2 linked regions of the Chroogloeocystis siderophila 5.2 s.c.1 genome follow. The main gene of each other region encodes a partner of the protein of the gene in region 2 in a complex. Links are inferred from orthologs where the notes say so. Each region holds a gene or a part of one and is shown on either strand. Other genes may lie near its edges.

What was found.
Region 1: the proteins of carB (region 2) and carA are in contact, whole or in part, in a solved structure (PDB 1KEE), measured with the Escherichia coli proteins. The link is inferred for Chroogloeocystis siderophila 5.2 s.c.1 from one-to-one orthologs.

What each region holds. Positions count from the first base shown.
Region 1 is NZ_MRCC01000010.1:206,422-216,374, reverse strand. The notes cover bases 4,041-6,905. They hold carA (glutamine-hydrolyzing carbamoyl-phosphate synthase small subunit), read left to right. Parts: upstream 4,041-4,819; coding sequence 4,820-5,992; downstream 5,993-6,905. Other genes in these bases: NIES1031_RS13945 (STAS domain-containing protein), read left to right, coding at 6,114-6,464; NIES1031_RS13955 (small RNA NsiR4-regulated ssr1528 family protein), read left to right, coding at 4,414-4,710; NIES1031_RS13960 (hypothetical protein), read right to left, coding at 4,041-4,244. Also shown: ppc (phosphoenolpyruvate carboxylase), read left to right, coding at 23-3,100; NIES1031_RS24995 (hypothetical protein), read left to right, coding at 3,100-3,711; more of NIES1031_RS13960, read right to left, coding at 3,858-4,040; NIES1031_RS13940 (Mini-ribonuclease 3), read left to right, coding at 6,955-7,356; 23S rRNA (guanosine(2251)-2'-O)-methyltransferase RlmB, read left to right, coding at 7,451-8,392; NIES1031_RS13930 (DUF1816 domain-containing protein), read left to right, coding at 8,497-8,796; NIES1031_RS13925 (alpha/beta fold hydrolase), read right to left, coding at 8,870-9,736; Asp-tRNA(Asn)/Glu-tRNA(Gln) amidotransferase subunit GatA, read left to right, coding at 9,888-9,953. UniProt on the Escherichia coli protein: Small subunit of the glutamine-dependent carbamoyl phosphate synthetase (CPSase).
Region 2 is NZ_MRCC01000003.1:97,892-108,784, forward strand. Bases 3,322-7,126 are described here. They hold carB (carbamoyl-phosphate synthase large subunit), read left to right. Parts: upstream 3,322-3,629; coding sequence 3,630-6,926; downstream 6,927-7,126. Other genes in these bases: dpsA (DNA starvation/stress protection protein DpsA), read left to right, coding at 3,322-3,377. In the rest of the region: NIES1031_RS03830 (AAA-type ATPase lid domain-containing protein), read left to right, coding at 1-1,024; NIES1031_RS03835 (hypothetical protein), read left to right, coding at 1,270-1,506; NIES1031_RS03840 ((2Fe-2S) ferredoxin domain-containing protein), read right to left, coding at 1,630-2,256; NIES1031_RS03845 (Asr1405/Asl0597 family protein), read right to left, coding at 2,284-2,544; more of dpsA, read left to right, coding at 2,820-3,321; NIES1031_RS03860 (RNA polymerase sigma factor, RpoD/SigA family), read left to right, coding at 7,702-8,658; NIES1031_RS03865 (DUF760 domain-containing protein), read left to right, coding at 8,915-9,259; 8-oxo-dGTP diphosphatase MutT, read left to right, coding at 9,449-9,859; NIES1031_RS03875 (histidine kinase), read right to left, coding at 10,047-10,893. UniProt on the Escherichia coli protein: Large subunit of the glutamine-dependent carbamoyl phosphate synthetase (CPSase).

The sequences.
Region 1 (9,953 bases), on a different replicon or contig from region 2:
GGCTTTATTTAGAACAGACCTTATGAGTTCGCTCATCAACCTATCCTCTGATGAGGCACTGACTGTGCCTTCACCGCTAGATTTATTTCTCCGGCAACGCCTTGAGTTGGTAGAGGACTTATGGGAGTCTGTGCTTAAACAGGATTGCGGTCAAGAATTAGTCAATCTTCTAGGTCAACTGCGCGATCTGTGTTCTCCAGAAGGACAAGCGACAAACGACCAAGCAGCAGAAGTGACTAAGTTGATTGCACAACTCGATCTTAACGAAGCAATTCGAGCGGCGCGCGCCTTTGCTTTATATTTTCAGCTGATTAATATTGTTGAGCAACATTACGAACAGCGACTGCAACTCGCGCGTTCCTCGCAGCATACGGCACTTAGCAAGCAAGTAACATCAGCAAACGGTCAGTCACTTGACGCAGAGAAAACGCTCAATGGACAACCTGGGGCGGAAATACTAGAGAAAAGCTGGCAAGCAATTCAATCTGACAATCAGAAATATAGTACCTTTCACGCCTTATTTCCTCATTTGAAAGAGCAGAATGTCCCGCCTCAGCAAATCCAGCGCCTAATTGATCAGTTGGATGTGCGCATGGTCTTTACCGCACACCCAACCGAAATCGTGCGCCCGACGATTCGCGAAAAACAGCGGCGCATGGCAAAGTTACTCCAGAGGTTGGATCAACTAGAGGAAAAGCAAGGATTTCTTAACAAGACAACTTCTTGGGAAGCCGCACAACTACGCGAACAGCTAACCGAAGAAATTCGCTTATGGTGGCGGACGGATGAATTGCATCAGTTTAAACCTACAGTGCTGGACGAAGTAGAGTATGCGCTGCACTACTTCCAAGAAGTTTTATTCAATGAGATTCCTCAACTGCATCAACGATTTAAACACGCACTTTCTAGTTCTTTTCCCCGACTGAATGCGCCAAAGCATGATTTCTGCAAATTTGGTTCGTGGGTAGGAGCAGATCGCGACGGAAATCCTTCGGTAACTTCTCAAGTAACCTGGCAAACAGCTTGCTATCAACGTCAAATGGTGCTAGAGAAGTATATTCAGTCAGTGAAGCACTTGATTACTTTATTAAGCCTGTCGCTACACTGGAGCGATGTCTTGCCAGAATTACTCGAATCGCTGGAGCAAGATCAATCGCAAATGAATGATGTTTATGACGCACTCGCTCTACGATATCGACAAGAACCATATCGCCTCAAATTATCTTATCTACTCAAACGCTTAGAGAATACACGCGATCGCAACAGTCGTTTATACAACCGCGATTTACGACAACGCGAAACTATCGAAACTGAAAACGATTTCCGTGGCATTTATCGCTCTAGTACCGAATTTCTCACAGAATTGCGGTTAATTCAGCGTAATTTAGAAGCGACGGGTTTAAGTTGCCGCGAATTAGAAAATTTGATTTGTCAGGTCGAAATTTATGACTTCAACTTGGCGCATCTAGATATTCGCCAAGAGTCATCGCGCCATGCTGACGTGTTAGAAGAGATTCTACAGTATTTGCAAATTGTACCGCGTTCCTACAAAGAATTATCCGAAGCTGAGCGCGTCGCCTGGTTAGTATCAGAACTTCAAACACGTCGCCCACTTATTCCCGCAGAATTACCTTTTAGTCCGCAGACAACCGAGGTCATCGAAACATTTCGGGTTGTGCGATCGCTACAGCAAGAATTTGGTTCTAGCATTTGCCAAACTTACATTATCAGCATGAGTCACGAAGTCAGTGACCTGCTTGAAGTATTGCTCCTTGCTAAGGAAGCAGGCTTATACGATCCCGCAACGGGGACAAGCACCTTACAAGTTGTGCCATTGTTTGAAACTGTCGAAGATTTACTTCGAGCGCCGAGGGTAATGCAACAATTGTTTGAACTACCCTTGTATCGTGCCTTACTTGCAGGCGGTTATCATGCGCACTCAGCAGGAAACTCGTCAGCAGATACCTCACCACCCCCACCCCCATCAACGCTTACACCTAATCTTCAAGAGGTGATGTTAGGGTATTCAGATAGTAATAAAGATTCAGGCTTTTTAAGCAGTAACTGGGAAATTCACAAAGCGCAAAAAGCACTTCAGCAAATTGCCGAACAATTTGGTTTACAGTTACGCATCTTTCACGGACGCGGTGGCTCGGTTGGTCGTGGTGGTGGTCCAGCTTATGAAGCTATTTTAGCGCAGCCTGGTCACAGCATTAACGGTAGAATCAAGATTACAGAACAAGGAGAAGTTCTCGCTTCCAAGTATTCTTTACCTGAACTTGCGGTTTACAATTTGGAAACGATTACAACTGCCGTTGTCCAAGCAAGTTTGTTGCGGACTGGATTTGACAATATTCAACCTTGGAACGAAATTATTGAAGAAATCGCCGCGCGATCGCGTAGTCATTATCGCGCTTTAATTTACGAGCAGCCGGACTTTATTGACTTTTTCCATCAAGTTACACCCATCGACGAGATCAGCCAGTTGCAAATTAGCTCTCGACCCGCGCGCCGCAATGGTGGTAAAAAAGACCTAAGTTCGTTACGCGCAATTCCCTGGGTGTTTAGCTGGACACAGAGCCGTTTTCTTCTACCTGCATGGTATGGCGTAGGAACTGCGTTACAAGAATTTGTCAACGAAGAACCCGAAGAACATCTTAAGCTGCTGCGCTATTTCTACCTCAAATGGCCTTTCTTTAAGATGGCAATTTCTAAAGTCGAAATGACTTTAGCAAAAGTAGATTTGCAAATGGCAAAGCACTACGTACAGGAATTGTCACAACCTGAAGACTTGGCTCGCTTTGAAAAACTATTTGAGCAAATTGCTAATGAATTCTACCTCACACGAGATTTGGTATTAAACATCACCGGTCATAAACGCCTTCTAGATGGCGATCCTGTTTTGCAAAAGTCCGTCCAATTACGCAATGGAACAATTGTCCCCTTGGGCTTTTTACAAGTTTCTTTGCTCAAACGGCTACGTCAATGCACCAACACAACGTCAGGCGTTATCCACTCACGCTATAGCAAGGGGGAACTACTCCGTGGCGCGTTGCTTACAATTAATGGTATTGCTGCTGGTATGCGGAATACTGGTTAATGAGCAAATTTTGGCAACCAAAACGAGTTTTAGTTTGTACTTTAATCGCGCTGACATCTGGAATTGTCAGTGCTTACATTGGTAGTCAAATCAGCCTGAAAGTTCAAGGTCAAAAATGCCAAAGTCAACCTTGGGGCTTAGAAACGGCTTGTCAGGCTTGGATCACACCACGAGCAGTTTGGCAAGGTGGTTCAACAGGGCTTTACTTAGGAACGCTGCTCGGTGGCATTGTGAGCATTCTGGGAACGACTAAAGCACACACCATAAAAAAGGCAGATAGTCAAGAAAAAGTAGCTGACAATTTAGCATTATTTGCCGATGAATTAGAGTTAACACCTACTCAAAGAGTCGTGCTACAGCGTTTTTTAATATTAGTCACATTAAAATTAGCAGCATCTAGCCAAACAGCTTCTCAGGAAGATACAACATTGTCAGTAGAAGAGTTGCATCAACTGCTGGCGATCGCAAAGCAAAAGCAACTACTAGAACGCAGTTTGACTTCACAGCAAATTGCTCAGTTATTAAAAGAAATCGGCATTTGCTCAGATACACGAAGAGAATCTTCTTCTAGGACTGCTACGCATATCCCTGGTCAAACTCAAGACAACTAGTTAAAATAGTACATTCGGCGTTTTTAGATAGCAACTCTACAGGATTTTGTTTGTATAACAAGCCACAGCGGCGCAGAGCAATGTGAAGTATGGGCATTGGCATTAAAACTGCTAAAGTAAAGTTCTTAGCAATATACTTGAATACATTATCCATCGGTCGAAGCCGTGGGAATTTGTAAATTCTCCCACGTTTTCCAACTATTACTTTCTGTATCAAAACATCGCCAAGTAGCAAGCGCACTATCTTGGTAGCAAATCAGAACTCGCCTACTTGCAGGGTAACTTGAAGAAAAGCACTCGCTAAACTGCTGTAAAGGATACGTTTTGCGGCTAAGGCGTTTAGCAACTGCTTGATTGGGACACTCGATGAGCAAAGCAGTTTTTCCACCAATTCGAGTGAGTGAAAAAATGCACATTCTCAAAATTGCCCGCAGCCAACTTTCAGAGTAATCAAAATATTCATCTACTAGTTTTCCCGTAAACGCTTTTTGTAGCGATCGGTCTTGGGAATCGGGAATAGGAACGTCAGACATAAAAAAATGTTATGAGGGTACATAGTTGGCTAGAGGTTAGATCAAAAGCTTTAGTAGTTGCAAGTGTTTGAATACCCAATTTTGCGAAAAAATACGACTAGTTATCTGTTTTGCTGAATAGGCAATCACACTTGGTAAAATGCAAGCGTAGCTGTTATTACCACAAACGATGAATTCACAAAAATCTCCGCAAACAACAGGCGCAGATGCTGTCGATGTGGCGATCGCCGCAGGAACAGATTTCGATGGTACTCCGATTCCACCTGCCAAACTAGAACTGTATCGCCAAGTCATGGAACTAGAAGCAGGCAGACAACGTAGCGGTGTTTCTAATACAATGCGATCGCGAATCGTGCGGATTGGCGCGAAACACATTCCGCAGGAAAAACTGAATCAAATGCTCATTGATGCTGACTTTACACCGCTCAAAGACAAAGAAATTGCGTTTTATTACGGTGCGAAGTAGTAAGAGAAGTGTGGAAATGCGATCGCATTCTTACATAGTCATACCAAGACACAATTGACTCGTGGCATAATGACCCTGATGCCAGTCAAAGCCTTGAGATTAATTGCTTATGTCCCTATTTGACGCTAAACCAGCGCTGCTTGTCCTTGCAGATGGAACTGCTTATCGTGGTTTTTCGTTCGGCGCTACCGGAACCACTATTGGGGAAGTTGTTTTCAATACTGGCATGACAGGCTATCAAGAAGTCTTAACAGACCCCAGTTATTACGGACAAATTGTTGTCTTTACCTATCCTGAACTCGGTAACACAGGCGTAAATCCCGACGATGAAGAATCGCATAAGCCGCAAATCCGAGGTGCAGTAACGCGCAACATCTGCTACAAACCGAGCAATTGGCGTTCTACAGCTAGCTTGCCAGATTACCTCACACAGCACAACGTTCCTGGCATTTATGGAATTGATACTCGCGCGCTCACTCGTAAAATTCGGGCTTTAGGTGCTATGAATGGCGGAATTTCCACCGAAATTCTTGACGAAGCTGAGTTACTAGAGCAAGTCATCACAGCGCCTAGCATGAAAGGCTTGAATTTAGTGCGTGAAGTAACAACTGCTAAGGTTTACGAATGGTCAGACCCCACAACCGCGATTTGGGAATTTAAGCCCGTTAATCAAGAAAATACCGCAGAACCTTTGACGGTTGTTGCGATTGACTTTGGGGTGAAGCGTAACATTCTTCGCCGCCTAGCGAGTTATGGCTGTCGGATCATTGTTGTTCCTGTCAACACTCCTCCTGAAGAAATTCTCAAATACAACCCTGATGGAATTTTTCTCTCTAATGGTCCTGGTGACCCCGCACCCGTTACCGAAGGAATCGAAACAACCAAAGCACTCCTAGCGAGTCAAAAGCCAATGTTTGGCATTTGTATGGGACATCAAATTTTAGGTCACGCGCTAGGCGCAGAAACCTTTAAGCTTAAGTTTGGGCATCGCGGTCTTAACCAACCCGCTGGTTCAAAGCAGCGAGTCGAAATCACGAGTCAAAACCACAGTTTTGCGATCGATGCCAATTCCTTACCAGATGCGGATATTGAGATTACCCACCTCAATCTCAACGATTCGACGGTTGCAGGGCTGCGACATAAATCACTACCTCTATTTTCAGTGCAGTATCACCCAGAAGCTAGCCCTGGTCCTCATGACGCGGATTATTTATTTGAGCAGTTTGTACAATTGATGCGCGAAGCTAAACAGGATCAGCGACAAAGCATTAGTCTTTTTTAATCCTCAATTTCTGTCTCATGATAGTAGACAAGATCTCCAAAAACACTCTATACTTGAGCCTCGACTTTAAACATCTTAGTTAGCGTAGCAAGAGGAGGGTATTATTGCTGAGCCACTAAATATCACGGTTAGTTTGAGAGGAACCCGTGAAGTGCGGGACAATTATCAGTTGTTTCGATTTACAGGGTTGTTAGATGCTTTTTCTGAACCAACCTTTCGTAAGGTAATTGGCAAATGTATCGATGAAGGACCAAAAAATATTATTTTGGATCTTTCTCAAATCGACTTTGTTGATAGCTCAGGTCTAGGGGCACTGGTGCAACTTGCAAAACAAGCACAAAATGCTGGTGGCACTTCACAAATCGTGACTAACGCCCGCGTGACTCAAACAGTTAAGCTAGTTCGGTTAGAGCAGTTTCTCTCACTGCGTCCTTCAGTCGAAGCCGCGCTAGAAAACGTTAAACAGTCATGATCTGGCGACAGAAACAAGGCTAATATAGCTATCCGGTTGCATCATCTGGGTAGCTTGATTTTTGTTTATAGAAAAATGTTTATTAAAGCTGGGTGAATGAATTCGCTGCTCAATAAACTGTATCCGCTTCCGTTGCTGTGCGCACTTGGTTTGGGTAGCCCCGACTTTAGTTAAAGCGCTGATATTAAAGCGTGCGAAGCTATTTCAGCATTCGTGCAAGTCTGTTGAAAGCACCTATCTATATCTTTAAGAATGAGCGCTAACTAGCAGCTAATTACTATTACCTTCATTTATTTGGATGTGGGGATCGAGGATAATAAGAAGCTACCAAAACCGAAATGGGTAGTTTTACTAAATTCGTAACGGCAAAATTTATTTTCTCACCATCAATCTAGATAGAAGGATCATCTCAATTGTGAACTCAAAGGAGGAAGAACTACTTGATCGCTCATTTATAATAGAAGACGAACTAACTCTTAAGTTAGAGCAGCTGCTACCAACCTTGGCTGAAGATTTATTACAGCTACAGCAAGCTTCTCCAAGCGCTTTGGCATATTTAGGAGATGCAGTTTATGAGCTTTACATTAGGCGTTATTACTTACTGCCACCAAAGCGATCGCAGGTTTATCATCGATTAGTAGTGGCACAGGTAAGAGCAGAAGCACAAGCATCACATTTGCGATCGCTCACTCCTTACCTTACCAGTACTGAATTAGATATAGTCCGTCGTGGTCGGAATGCGACAACGAAGCCGCCAAAGCGTATCGAACCAGAAATTTATCAACAAGCATCGAGTTTAGAAACCTTAGTCGGCTACCTATTTCTCACTGACTGTCAGCGTTTGGCTCAGTTATTACACAAGCTAGACTTTGAGCAAAATCAAAATGAGTGATGAAAATTGTCTTTCTATACCGAAATAGCTGGAATTCTCAGTTAGATTCGAGGAGTAGGGATGCCCAAAAGAATTTAACACTTCAACTATATAAATGGCTAACAAACCACAAAAATTTAGATCTACGGGCGGGGCAAAGCGCGATAAGCCAGTCAAAATTAGAGAAAGCTCTAAACCTTTGCTCAAATCTCCCAATCAGGGTCGCACTGCACGAGCAAGACCTACAGTGAATCATGCTGTTAGTAACACAAATTTACAAAATTTAACAGAAGACAACGATCTCATTTACGGTCGTCACCCTGTTCTAGCTGCTTTGGAGAGTCAAAGACATTTAAATCGAATTTGGATTACTTCGCGATTGCGCTACGATCCCCGCTTTCATTCTTTGATTTCACAAGCAAAAGAAAAAGGAACAGTTATCGATGAAGTTGAACCTAAGCGTTTAGATCAAATCACGCATCATGCAAATCACCAAGGGATCGCTGCACAAATTGCCCCATATGCGTATAGCGATCTTGGTGAATTAATTGAGCGAGCAAAAGCGATCGCCGAATCACCTGTTATTGTGGCAGCTGAAGGTATTACCGATCCCCACAATTTGGGAGCAATTATTCGGACGGCTGAAGCGATTGGAGCGCAAGGGCTTGTCATCCCGCAAAGACGAGCAGTCGGAATTACATCGAGTGTTATGAAAGCCGCCGCTGGTGCTTTGGAAAAAATCCCTGTCGCCAGAGTAGTTAACTTCAGCCGTGCTTTAGAAGAACTCAAGGAGGCAGGATTTTGGATTTATGGTACAGCCGCAACCGCAAGCCAACCGCTGCATACAGTCCAATTTACAGGATCAGTAGTGTTAGTGATTGGTGCTGAGGGTGAGGGCTTGAGCTTGTTAACACAACGTTGCTGTGACGTGTTAGTGTCAATTCCACTTTTGGGTGATACTCCTAGCTTAAATGCCTCAGTCGCAGCCGGAATGGCTTTGTATGAAATTTTTCGCCAACGTTGGTTAAATATGCTTCATTTAGAAAAATTAAAATAAGATAATTTGAAAAAAGAAGCGTAACAGAGTATAACAAAGTGTGAAGTATTTAGAAGCAGTAGCAGACCGCGTCACATCTGTAACCAATGGACAAAACAGCAAATATGAAAACATTTTGGGATAGTTTTAAAGAAGTTTTAACTAATCTCTTTCACAGCTTTGGCTGGGCTTGGTGGGTAGAAATTGTTACACAAAATCCGCGCTGCACGTACTACTTCGGTCCTTTCTTGAGCGTTAAAGAAGCAAACGCTGCCAAGGCTGGATATATTGAGGATTTAGAGCAAGAAGGTGCGCAAGGAATCATTGTAAAAGTCAAGCGTTGCAAACCCAAGAATTTAACGGTTGCTGACGACTTGGGAGTTGTGCAGCCTAAAGCCACACCCATATTTAGCGGTCAGATGTAGAAGCTATGTAGAGGTCAGGGGTCAGGGTTTAGGGTGATTAGTTTACTAAGTACTAGTCACTACCTCTAACGACTCACTCTTCCTCAACGACTTCTGGATATTGAGCTATCCACGCGTCAATATCGCGTAACACCATCTGGGGAATTTCCCAAGGGAAAAGATGCGCGGTATTGGCATAGCATTGCCATTGACAGTTTTTCAAGTACCGAGCCGTTTCGTGACTTGATTCAGCAGTGATATGGCGATCGCTTGCTCCGGCGAGCATCAAGCTCGGACACGTAATCTTGTGTAAATCGGCGAGGCGATTATAACCTGATCGCAGCGCTGTATTCAACGCGCGTTGTGCAGCCGCAGAAGTTTGCAGGTACGCAGCGATCGCGTCAGTAGCAAGATAGCGATAGGCGGTTGGTGAATGTTGTTGAATGAGGTAGCGATAGAGCGATCGCTTGCCAAAAGTCTCAATATTCCACTGCCAACTCGGTTGTAACCAATTCAGAATAGATGCTACACCAGTATACACATTATCTTGCCAGCTAATCGGCGGATGATTCCCTCTGGGACGCGCTGCGGTGGCAACGAGGATTAACCCGCTGACGCGATCAGGCAATTTAAGCGCGAGTTCCATCGCCAAAATTCCGCCCAACGACCAGCCGAGGAATAAGCAGCGCTGAATTTTCAAGCTATCTATCAGTGCTTCTAAGTCGAGCAAGTGATCGTTCATTGTAAAATTTTGTTGTGTGCGACTGCTACCATAGCCGCGTAAATCGGGGGCGATCGTACGGAAACGCTGCGATAAATGGTTCGTAAACACCGATAGACTACGCCCTGAGCCTGGATGACCGTGTAAGCAAAGGATCGGAAAGCCGTGTCCTTGAATATGAACGTTGAGCTTGACAGGGTGAGTAGTTTGAGGTAAAGACACTCGATAAAAATAAGCCATAGTATATTTTTACTATAAGACTTATGTTGCTAGTGGGAAATGGTAATTGGTAAAAGAAATCATTACCAAGCAAAACAAGAATTTGAGTCACTTTTTACGTAAGTCCTGAATTAAACTAAATAATCTGGATTACAAGTCAAAGGAGCAAACAATGGCATCCATCCGCGAGTTGCACCAACAACTGGTGAGCAAAGAACGCTCTGCGGTTGAAATTACT
Region 2 (10,893 bases):
TTTATTTGGATTATTTACCTTAATTTTCTTGTGGGAAGAACTTTGGAATTTAGAAGATACGGCTTATCTTTCTAGTTGCTTGCTGTTATTAATTACCGCTGGGGCGATGATTTTCTCGGCAATTTTTGAGCGCCGATTTTGGTGCCGCTACCTCTGTCCCATTGGTGGGATGAATGGGCTATTTGCGAAATTATCGATGATTGAATTGCGCGCGCAACAGGGGACTTGTTCGGCGGAATGTACGACGTATCAATGTTATAAAGGTGGTCCGCAAAAGGGTGAAGGGTTGGAAACGGATGGATGTCCTTTGTACTCGCACCCTGCACAGCTTGAAGATAACCGCGATTGTGTTTTGTGCATGACGTGTTTGAAAGCTTGTCCGCATCGTTCAGTTGAAGTCAACTTGCGTCCCCCTGGAATTGAATTATGGACAACGCACGTACCCCGTTCTTATGAAGTGGCGTTGTTGTTTTTGCTATTTGGTGGAATATTTCTGCATCGTTTACCAGAGTTGCAAGCGACTCTGGGTTGGCATTTAGATTTAACGCAGTTTTTACCACATTTGGGAGTGTCGTTAGTTGCATTAGTAATTCCGGCAAGTGTTGCGCTGTTCGTATACGGTGTCATGCAGTTATTCTACTTGTTCAGCAATTTTGTCAAACAAGCAAAATCTAAAGTCTTTATTTCTAAGCCTAAATCGTTTCTAGAAATAGCTTACGGTTATTTACCGCTTGTATTAGGCGGAAATTTGGCGCACTACTTGCGTTTAGGTTTGGGAGAGGCTGGCAGAATTGTTCCAGTAACGTTAGCGACTTTTGGCTATAGCGGTCAAGGAATGCCGATTGTAATAGCACATCCTGCTGTCACGGCTTTTTTACAAGCTGTCACTTTAATTTTTTCTGTACTGTTAACAATATTCTTGACGCATAAAATTACTCGTCAGCCGTTACGTCTTTTATTGCCGCAACATTTAGGCGCGATCGCATTAACCGCAATGATTTGGATACTTGTTGTTGGTTGGTAAGCGAGTACGAATCAATTCACTGCTTGATAACAAAGTCCACGCAGGTGGACTACTTTGTAAAATTTAATCCTGCATCATGGATTTATATCCTGATTCAAAACACGAAGATCCGTGAACGATAGAAATCAATCGATGAGTTACCTTCTGAAGAAGAATTACAACTTGCACGTCAGCAAAATCAAGGTTCCGAGAGACTTTGGATTTTGGGCGATCACAGCGAGGGTCGGTTTGCAGAAAGTTATATTGTGAACAAAGTTGAGTGCCAATTTGGTCACGTCACGATCGCACAATGGAAAAAGGATATTTTAACTATCCTAGAATGGTCTGACATTCAATCACCATTGATGAAAGCAATGTCTGAAACATTAGTAGGCATTCCGTTGTATGGTGAAACACTAATTCAGCAGTGGAAAGCTAAAGTTGCGAGCTATCCTGATATCTTGGCACTGAAAATGGTTGAGCATTACCTCGAAAGAAGTTAAGTCTGATGAAACATGCTAATACTGCGGATGACCAGCGATCGCGTCACCTACACAAAATTAATGATGAAATTAAACTGAAAATTTATTTGAATTATTCTGTTCTCAATTACTTGTGATACTTTCTCAATTGGTAGAGACTAAAACTTCTGTTACATTCACTGAAACTTTTTCTGGCTCTGCTTTTGGAGCATCGCCCACAGTTGCAAAGTGTTTATCAATAACTTGGGGAATTTCTGCGGCTTGAATGCGGCTGTAACGGGTTTTATCGGGCATCACAATATTGGGACCCGCTTTGCATTGCTTGAGACAGCCTGTACCTTTAATCGCGACTTCGTTTTCTAAACCGCGATCGCTTAAAGTTGCTTGTAATGCTTGACAGACTGCTGTACCGCCCCGCTTCATACAGCTAGACTTTTGACAAACCAAGATATTTGCTTTCTTTTTACTTGGTGCTACTTTTGAAGTCACATCCTCTGGCGCGTGAGGCGTTGTGCGCGTAACTTGTGCAGCTTTAAGTTTGAGTTTGCCCGTTTTTAAGTCGAGCTTGCGCTCGCCTAATACTTGTATCCAATCGCCTGGTATCAATTGTAACTCTTGCTCTCGTAGCTCTTTGCAAGGTTTAATCCAGTATTCACCATCTGCACTAGCTATGCGCAGATATTTGAGCTTATAGCCATCTTCTAAAATAAAATTCAAAAAGCGCCCTTCTAACGTAAAATCTGATACTTTTTTGCTTTTGAATTTACCCATTTCTATTTACCTTATACTTAAATTGTCTTAAAAATTCTGTTCCCAGCAGCGCTCTAACCAGCAAACTAAATCATGACGGGACATTTTGAATTGTCTTGATACACTCCAAAGTTGAATTGCGGTAGTGACATCAACAACGCGAACTCGTAATGGTTGATTTGTGACACACCAACAAGGAATTGCAAGCTCTTGTAGTCGTTGGTAAATTTGCCATCTATCTATACCGTTTACTTCCACTGTCTCGCCGACATTCAAACTAGCCCCCGATGTCAAGACAACTTCCTCCATGAAAGCTCCGTTAAGTAAACCCAACCGATTGCAGCCGATTTCCTTTGTGCTGAAACGCAGGAAAATTTAACTTTAAATCTAGAATACATTAACTGCGAATAATTCTCAAAACATTTGCGAAAAAAAAGCAAATTGGGTGGTATGTGAAGACTTTGTAAACGCTAAAGTAAAGCGATCGCAACGCTCGCAGGGGTTACAGCAAACTAGAATGGTACTGGATGCTACGTTGAGCAGGCGTGTTCCTGCAATACAATGCTCAAAAAGAGAGGAAATATATGGCTGAAACTCGAACTGTATTACGTAACTTCGGGCAGGTGTACGACAACCCCGTCCTGCTAGATCGTTCAGTAACAGAGCCAATCTGCGAGGGCTTGAACGCCGCCTTAGCTAGCTTCCAGGCTTTGTACATTCAATATCAAAAACATCATTTTGTCGTTGAAGGCGCAGAATTTTACCAACTACATCAATTCTTCAACGAAAGCTACGACGAAGTACAAGAACACGTCCATGACGTTGGCGAACGTTTGGATGGTATTGGCGGTGTCCCCGCTGCAACATTTAGCAAGTTGGCGGAACTCTGCTGCTTTGAACAAGAACCCGATGGCGTGTTTTCCTGTCGCCAAATGGTCGAACATGACCTCGCTGCGGAACAAGCAATTATCAGCTTGATTCGTCGCCAAGCAGCCCAAGCCGAAAGTTTAGGCGATCGCGCTACGCGTCATCTATACGAAAAGATCTTGCTAGAAACAGAAGAAAGAGCATATCACTTAGCACACTTCCTTGCCCATGACAGTCTTACATTGGGATTTATGGGTAACGGTAATAGTAACTAGGGATGAGGGGCGAGGGAAAGCCACTGCGTTGCGGAGGTTTCCTCCGTTGAGTGCAAGTGGCGTTGAGGGGTGAGTGAAAGAAGTGGTTAGCAGAGTAAGTCATGGCAATAAATTTCTTCTCTGACCTCCAACCCCTGACCCCTAGTTAAGTCATCAAATCTTAGAAAACTTGCTAAATAAACCACAATTAATAGGGGCAATGCCGCTTAAAATAATCAGGATTCAAAATTTCCTTCTCTAGGTAGAAAGACTATGCCCCGCCGTGACGATATCCATAAAATTCTATTGCTTGGTTCCGGTCCAATTGTGATTGGACAAGCTTGCGAGTTTGATTACTCCGGTACGCAAGCCTGTAAAGCACTCCGCGAAGAAGGATATCAGGTGGTGCTGGTAAACTCGAATCCGGCGACGATTATGACCGATCCGGAAACAGCAGATAGAACGTATATTGAACCGCTGACACCGGAAATAGTCGAGAAAATTATTGCTAAAGAACGCCCTGAAGCTTTGCTACCAACAATGGGCGGACAAACTGCGCTGAATATTGCTGTAGCTTTATCCAAGAATGGAGTTTTAGAAAAATACGGTGTCGAGTTAATTGGCGCGAAGCTACCTGCAATTGAAAAAGCAGAAGATCGCCAACTCTTTAAAGAAGCGATGGAGAAAATCGGAGTGGGCGTGTGTCCTTCTGGTATCGCTTCTACAGTCGATGAAGCAAGAGCGATCGCTAAACAAATTGGTAGCTACCCCCTGATTATTCGCCCTGCGTTTACGATGGGTGGTACTGGTGGTGGTATTGCTTACAACCAAGAAGAATTTGAAACGATGGCACAAGGGGGAATTGACGCAAGTCCAGTTTCCCAAATTTTAATCGAACAGTCACTCCTTGGCTGGAAAGAATACGAACTCGAAGTGATGCGCGACTTGGCAGATAATGTCGTGATTATCTGCTCGATTGAAAACCTCGACCCGATGGGAATTCACACCGGCGATTCGATTACGGTTGCGCCTGCCCAAACCTTGACAGATAAAGAATACCAGCGCCTCCGCGATGCTTCGATTCGGATTATTCGCGAAATTGGTGTAGAAACGGGTGGTTCTAATATTCAATTCGCGGTGAATCCGGTTGATGGCAATGTGATCGTGATTGAAATGAATCCCCGCGTTTCGCGCAGTTCAGCTTTAGCGTCTAAAGCTACAGGTTTCCCGATCGCCAAATTCGCCGCCAAACTAGCTGTTGGCTACACGCTAGACGAAATCAAAAACGACATCACGAAGAAAACACCCGCGTCGTTTGAACCAACAATTGATTATGTCGTCACAAAAATTCCTCGGTTTGCGTTTGAAAAATTCCCTGGTTCTGAACCTGTACTGACAACACAGATGAAGTCAGTTGGGGAAGCAATGGCAATTGGACGGACGTTTCAAGAATCGTTCCAAAAAGCACTGCGATCGCTCGAAACCGGACGCGCAGGCTGGGGATGCGATCGCGCTGAAAAACTTCCTAGCGGCGAACAAATTCGCGCGCAACTGCGAACACCAAATCCTGAACGAATCTTTGCGGTGCGTCACGCAATGCAGTTAGGACTAAGTGCTGAGGATATTTACGAGCTTACAGGTATCGATCCTTGGTTCTTAGATAAAATGCAACAGTTGCTCGAAACTGAGAAATTCCTCAAGCGGACGCCGTTGGAGAAGTTGACAAAAGAGCAATTCTATGAAGTAAAACGTCAAGGATTTAGCGATCGCCAAATTGCGTTTGCAACGAAAACAACCGAAGACGCGGTACGCACGTGTCGCAAACAACTCGGTGTTATCCCCGTTTACAAAACAGTAGATACCTGCGCCGCTGAATTTGAGGCGTATACTCCTTACCACTACTCTACTTACGAAGAAGAATCCGAAGTGCAACCGTCGGATAAACAAAAAGTCATGATTCTCGGTGGTGGTCCTAACCGGATCGGACAAGGTATTGAGTTTGATTATTGCTGTTGTCACGCAAGCTATGCGCTTAAAGCCGCAGGGTTTGAAACAATTATGGTCAACTCGAACCCTGAAACCGTCTCGACAGACTACGATACGAGCGATCGCCTTTACTTTGAACCGCTTACCAAAGAAGATGTTTTAAACATTATTGAGGCAGAACAGCCAGTAGGAATCATCATTCAATTTGGCGGACAAACACCACTCAAATTAGCAGTACCCCTGCAAGAGTATTTAAGCAAAGTTGGTAATGGGTCATCAGTAATAGGAGCAACAGACAACCAATCACCAATTACCAAAATTTGGGGAACTTCTCCAGATTCGATCGATACGGCTGAAGACCGCGAACGATTTGAGAAAATATTAAACGAGTTAGATATTGCGCAACCGCCGAATGGAATTGCACGGAGTTATCAAGATGCGCTGGTAATCGCAAGTCGCATTGGGTATCCAGTTGTTGTGCGTCCGAGTTATGTCTTAGGCGGACGGGCGATGGAAATTGTTTACTCGGATGCAGATCTCGAACGCTACATGACATTTGCAGTACAAGTCGAGCCAGATCACCCGATTTTAATCGATAAGTTTTTAGAAAACGCGATTGAAGTCGATGTCGATGCGATCGCCGACAGCACAGGTAAAGTTGTCATCGGCGGAATTATGGAACACATCGAACAAGCCGGAATTCACTCTGGCGATTCGGCGTGTTCTTTACCTGCCATCTCGCTACCATCGTCAGTATTAAACAAAATCCGCACTTGGACTGTACAACTCGCGCAACGACTCCAAGTCGTCGGATTAATGAACATTCAATTCGCCGTTGTTGGCGCGCACAGCTACAATCCTCAAGTTTACATCTTAGAAGCAAATCCCCGTGCTTCGCGGACAGTACCTTTTGTCTCCAAAACAACGGGTATCCCACTGGCAAAAATGGCATCATTGATTATGTCGGGTGAAACGTTAGAATCGCTCAACTTTACCCAGGAACCCTTACCAAATCACATTGCCGTTAAAGAAGCCGTACTGCCATTTAATAAATTTCCTGGTACAGACACAATTCTAGGACCAGAAATGCGCTCGACGGGTGAAGTAATGGGCATTGATAGCGATTTTGGTAAAGCATTTGCTAAAGCCGAGTTAGGCGCTGGGGAAATACTACCGCGTCAAGGTATGGTGTTTGTTTCGATGAGCGATCGCGATAAGTCCCTGGTTGTTCCAGTTGTCAAAGATTTTATCGAGTTGGGCTTTAAGGTTGTTGCAACTGACGGTACGCGGCGGGTTCTTAAAGAACATGGTTTAGATGTTGAGTTAATTCTCAAACTTCATGAGGGACGTCCAAACGTTTTGGACGCAATTAAAAACCAACAAATTCAACTGATTATCAATACTCCCTCTGGTGAAGAAGCCCAGACGGATGCGCGTTTGATTCGTCGCACCGCACTCGGTTACAAAATTCCAATTATCACCACGATCGCTGGTGCGAAAGCGACAGCTGCTGCTATTCGTTCTTTACAAGCAACTTCGTTAGAGGTAAAAGCAATCCAAGACTACATTGGTGCTAACAAGTAAGCATCTGTAGTAGTTATTGCTCAAAGTGGTGTTTCGCAGCAAAACACCACTTCTGAAAATCTAAAAAGTTTAGAAACTCTATAACTTATCTAGGGATATTGCTGTATCATTTAATATCCAGTATTTTAGTGACTTGGTAGTTGACATTTGTAAAAGTATTTAAACGTTGAGCTACCTATGATAACCATCAAGTAATTAAGCTTATCTGAAAACCTTAGCTCTCATTTTCAATCAGAGAAATGTAAAGAAATGTGTAGAAAACAAAATTACGGTAGAAAAACAGATTCCTGCATTAAAATAAACATTCTAAGTACAACTTGTAAAAAATTAGCTTGAAATTAACCGCATTTTGTTTTCCAAGATGCAATTGTCAAATCAGTTATTCGTTAGGCTGAAGTGAAAAATCAGACCAACTTTATCATAGAGCGGTTCAGCAACAAGAACGGTGAGGAGTCCCAAAGCAGCGTGAGAAGCGCAGTTAACCTGAAAGTTTAAATACTGAAATTAGCAGCACTGGACTAATAAAGGTTACAATAGTTAACATAGGAGCGTTCAGATTTAATGAAGTGATGACGCGACAAGAGGTTTTAACTACTTTGTCTGAAGTTATCGCCTTCAAATTTAAATGTAGGTTAAATTTCTGAGTCAAACACAAAATCGTTCATAGTTAATCAAGCTTCTAGTTTTTGTTGTGTGTGACTTTGCATAAAAGTTGCCAGCCAATGCTCGCACCATCTCGCCAACCTTTTGATTATCAATTTACCAGCGTAGTGCCATGAAGACTGCTCAGACAGCCACAGACCTTGTGCGGACTTATTTGCGAGAAATTGGTCGTGTACCACTTTTAACGCACGAGCAAGAAATATTGTATGGCAAACAAGTGCAGCGCTCAACTGCCTTACAAGAAATTAAAGAGTCACTCAGTGCGCAGTTAAATCGAGAACCAACACTAGAGGAGTGGGCGGCATCTGCGGGACTCGATTCTGCTGAACTCAGTAAAGCGATCGCGCTCGGAGAAATTGCCAAACGTAAAATGGTAGAGGCAAATCTCCGATTGGTTGTGTCGGTAGCCAAAAAATATATCAAGCGGAACGTAGATTTATTAGACTTGATTCAAGAAGGCACGATCGGAATGCAGCGTGGGGTAGAAAAGTTTGACCCCACAAAAGGGTATCGCTTCTCAACGTATGCATACTGGTGGATTCGCCAAGCGATAACACGCGCGATCGCCGAAAAGGGTCGTACAATTCGGTTGCCTATTCACATCACCGAAAAGCTAAATAAAATCAAAAAAGCCCAACGACAGCTATCGCAACAATTAGGACGTGCGGCGACAGTTTCTGAATTAGCAGCCGAGTTAGAATTGTCTCCCAAGCAAGTCAGAGAATATTTAGAACGCGCGCGCCTACCACTATCACTAGACCTACGCGTAGGAGATAACCACGATACAGAACTCGGAGAACTCTTAGAAGATACGGGTGTTTCTCCTGATGATTTTGTGCTGCAATCGTGTATGTCTACTGATATTGAGCGCATGATGGCGGATCTGACACCCCAGCAACGCGAGGTTTTATCACTTCGATTTGGTTTAGTCGATGGACAGTCGATGACACTCGCAAAAATTGGCGATCGCCTTAACATTAGTCGCGAACGTGTCCGCCAAATAGAACGCGAAGCCCTCACAAAACTTCGTAAGCGCAAAGCTGATATGGATCAATATTTAGCAAGTTAGAAAGGAACGAGTGGTGAGTGGCTAGTGAAGCAGTAGAAGTGTGGCAGAGACGAAAATGCTTTTCCCTCTACCCACCTACCCTTGTCTTCTCAGGGTGAGAGAATCCGTCAACATCCTGTTCGGTTTCACCAACAACCAGAATCTACGTAGCTTGTTACATTAGTTCGCAGAAGACAACAGTTAGGCAAATTGTTAATAGCAAAGTGAACTGCTCTTGAATAAGAGCAAGAAGCTATTGCTAAACCGGAGGTACAAAGTGAGCGACGTATCTAACCAAGTCTCAGAATTCTTTGATGGCGAGTCCGAAAACGGTAACTTGCTGTGGCAATACGTTCAAAAGCTAAGTCCAGAAACCGTTAACCAGTTATCTAAGCCCACATCTGGCGAAGTGTTTCAAATTATGGAGCGTAATATAATTGGGTTATTAGGTAACCTGCCTCCAGAACACTTTAACGTCAGCATTACAACCACTCGCGAGAACCTGGGAAGATTGCTAGCCTCGGCAATGATCAGCGGCTATTTCTTACGCAACGCCGAACAAAGAATGCTTTTTGAAAAGTCCCTGCAAGCGGCTGAAGCGAGTCACTCTGCACATGAGTAACTACAGCGTCTTTAATGTACGTTAGATCTTAAAATGTCAGTGAAAAACTAAGCACTTTGTATAATCAGAGAACTCGGTGAGCGAAATCGTTTAACCGAGTTATATAACTTGGAGGCAGTATCTTCCTAATCTCTAACCTCTGGTATTGTAATTTACAAGCTAGTCTACAAGTGTATGTGAGGTTTCTGGGTGACGATTCCGCATAAGATTATCGGTGTCGGTGTGATTTGGAATGACCGTGAACAAATCTTGATAGATCGCCGTCGTCCAGAAGGAAGTTTAGGCGGGTTGTGGGAATTTCCTGGAGGCAAAATTGAGCCAGGAGAAACCTTAGAAGCGTGTATTAAAAGAGAAATCAAAGAAGAATTAGGAATTGATATTGCGGTTGGCGAACATTTGATGACAATTGACTACACTTATCCACATTTACAAGTCACATTGACTGTACATTTCTGCTGCCATCTTGCTGGTGAGCCAAAACCTATTGAATGTGATGAAGTGCGGTGGGTGAGTTTAGATGAAATCGAGCAATATTCTTTTCCTACAGCTAACACTCAAATTATTGCTGCAATTAAACAGTACGCTGCAAGTAGAAAGTAGGTGTTTGTCATTCTTAAGTTGGTCGTACACAATAAACACAATAAGAAGAAAATAATCGACGCATGAATTCGCCGCTAGGTAAACAAAGTTTACCTACGTGGACAACGGTACAACATAGCATAATTCCTTAAAACTCCGACTCTTGAGTACGCCTTTGCGCACTTTAGTTTATGTATCGGAAGGCATCTCAATTCGGATAAACTGGCAAAGTGAAGTGAAAACAAGAACCGCCTATGGGAGGACAATCAACCCAGATTTGCCCATAATGTGCGCGAATTATTCGCTGACATAAACATAGACCAATACCATAACCATCCTTTGCTTTGTCTCTTTCTAGACGAAAACGGTCTTCAAAAATGCGATCGCGGTTTTCTTCAGGAATACCTGGGCCTGTATCGCAAACACTTAATTGAATTTTTTGCGTCGTGCGGTGTAGCGCAGATAAGCGAATTGTGCCATTAGAGGGCGTGTATTTAATTGCATTGTCAACCAGGTTAATCAGCACCTGGCGGACTTTTTCTTGATCCGCATAAGTTCGTGGTAAATCGCGGGGAATATCAGTTTCGATTTTTAAACTTTTCGCATTCGCGCGATCGTTCAACTGCGAAAGGACATCATGACACAGTTTTTCTAGCTCTAATTTTTGTGGTTGAATATCTAATTCTGCGGCGGTTCCTCGCGCTACTTGTAATAGCCCAGCAATCATCTTATCAATTAACCGCGTTTGCGTTCGTGCTTGCTTAAACAACTGTGCGACAAGGCTTGATGAAAGTGGCGTTTGCCCTTCGCGTGTCAAACTTGCTTCTAGCGTTTCTAGCGCGATTGAGACTGCGGTTAAAGGATTGCGCAAATCATGCGCCAACATGGCAATCACTTGATCTTTAAACTGTAGCTGTTCTAAGAGCTTTTCTTGCTCGCGTTTGAGACTGAAAATTTCGTCTGCCATTAAAATGACTTCAGCCGAATCAGCAATCGAACGCATTTCGTTTTGTGGCGATTTTACAATTTCTGGCTTAGCGTTTTGGGACTGAAGT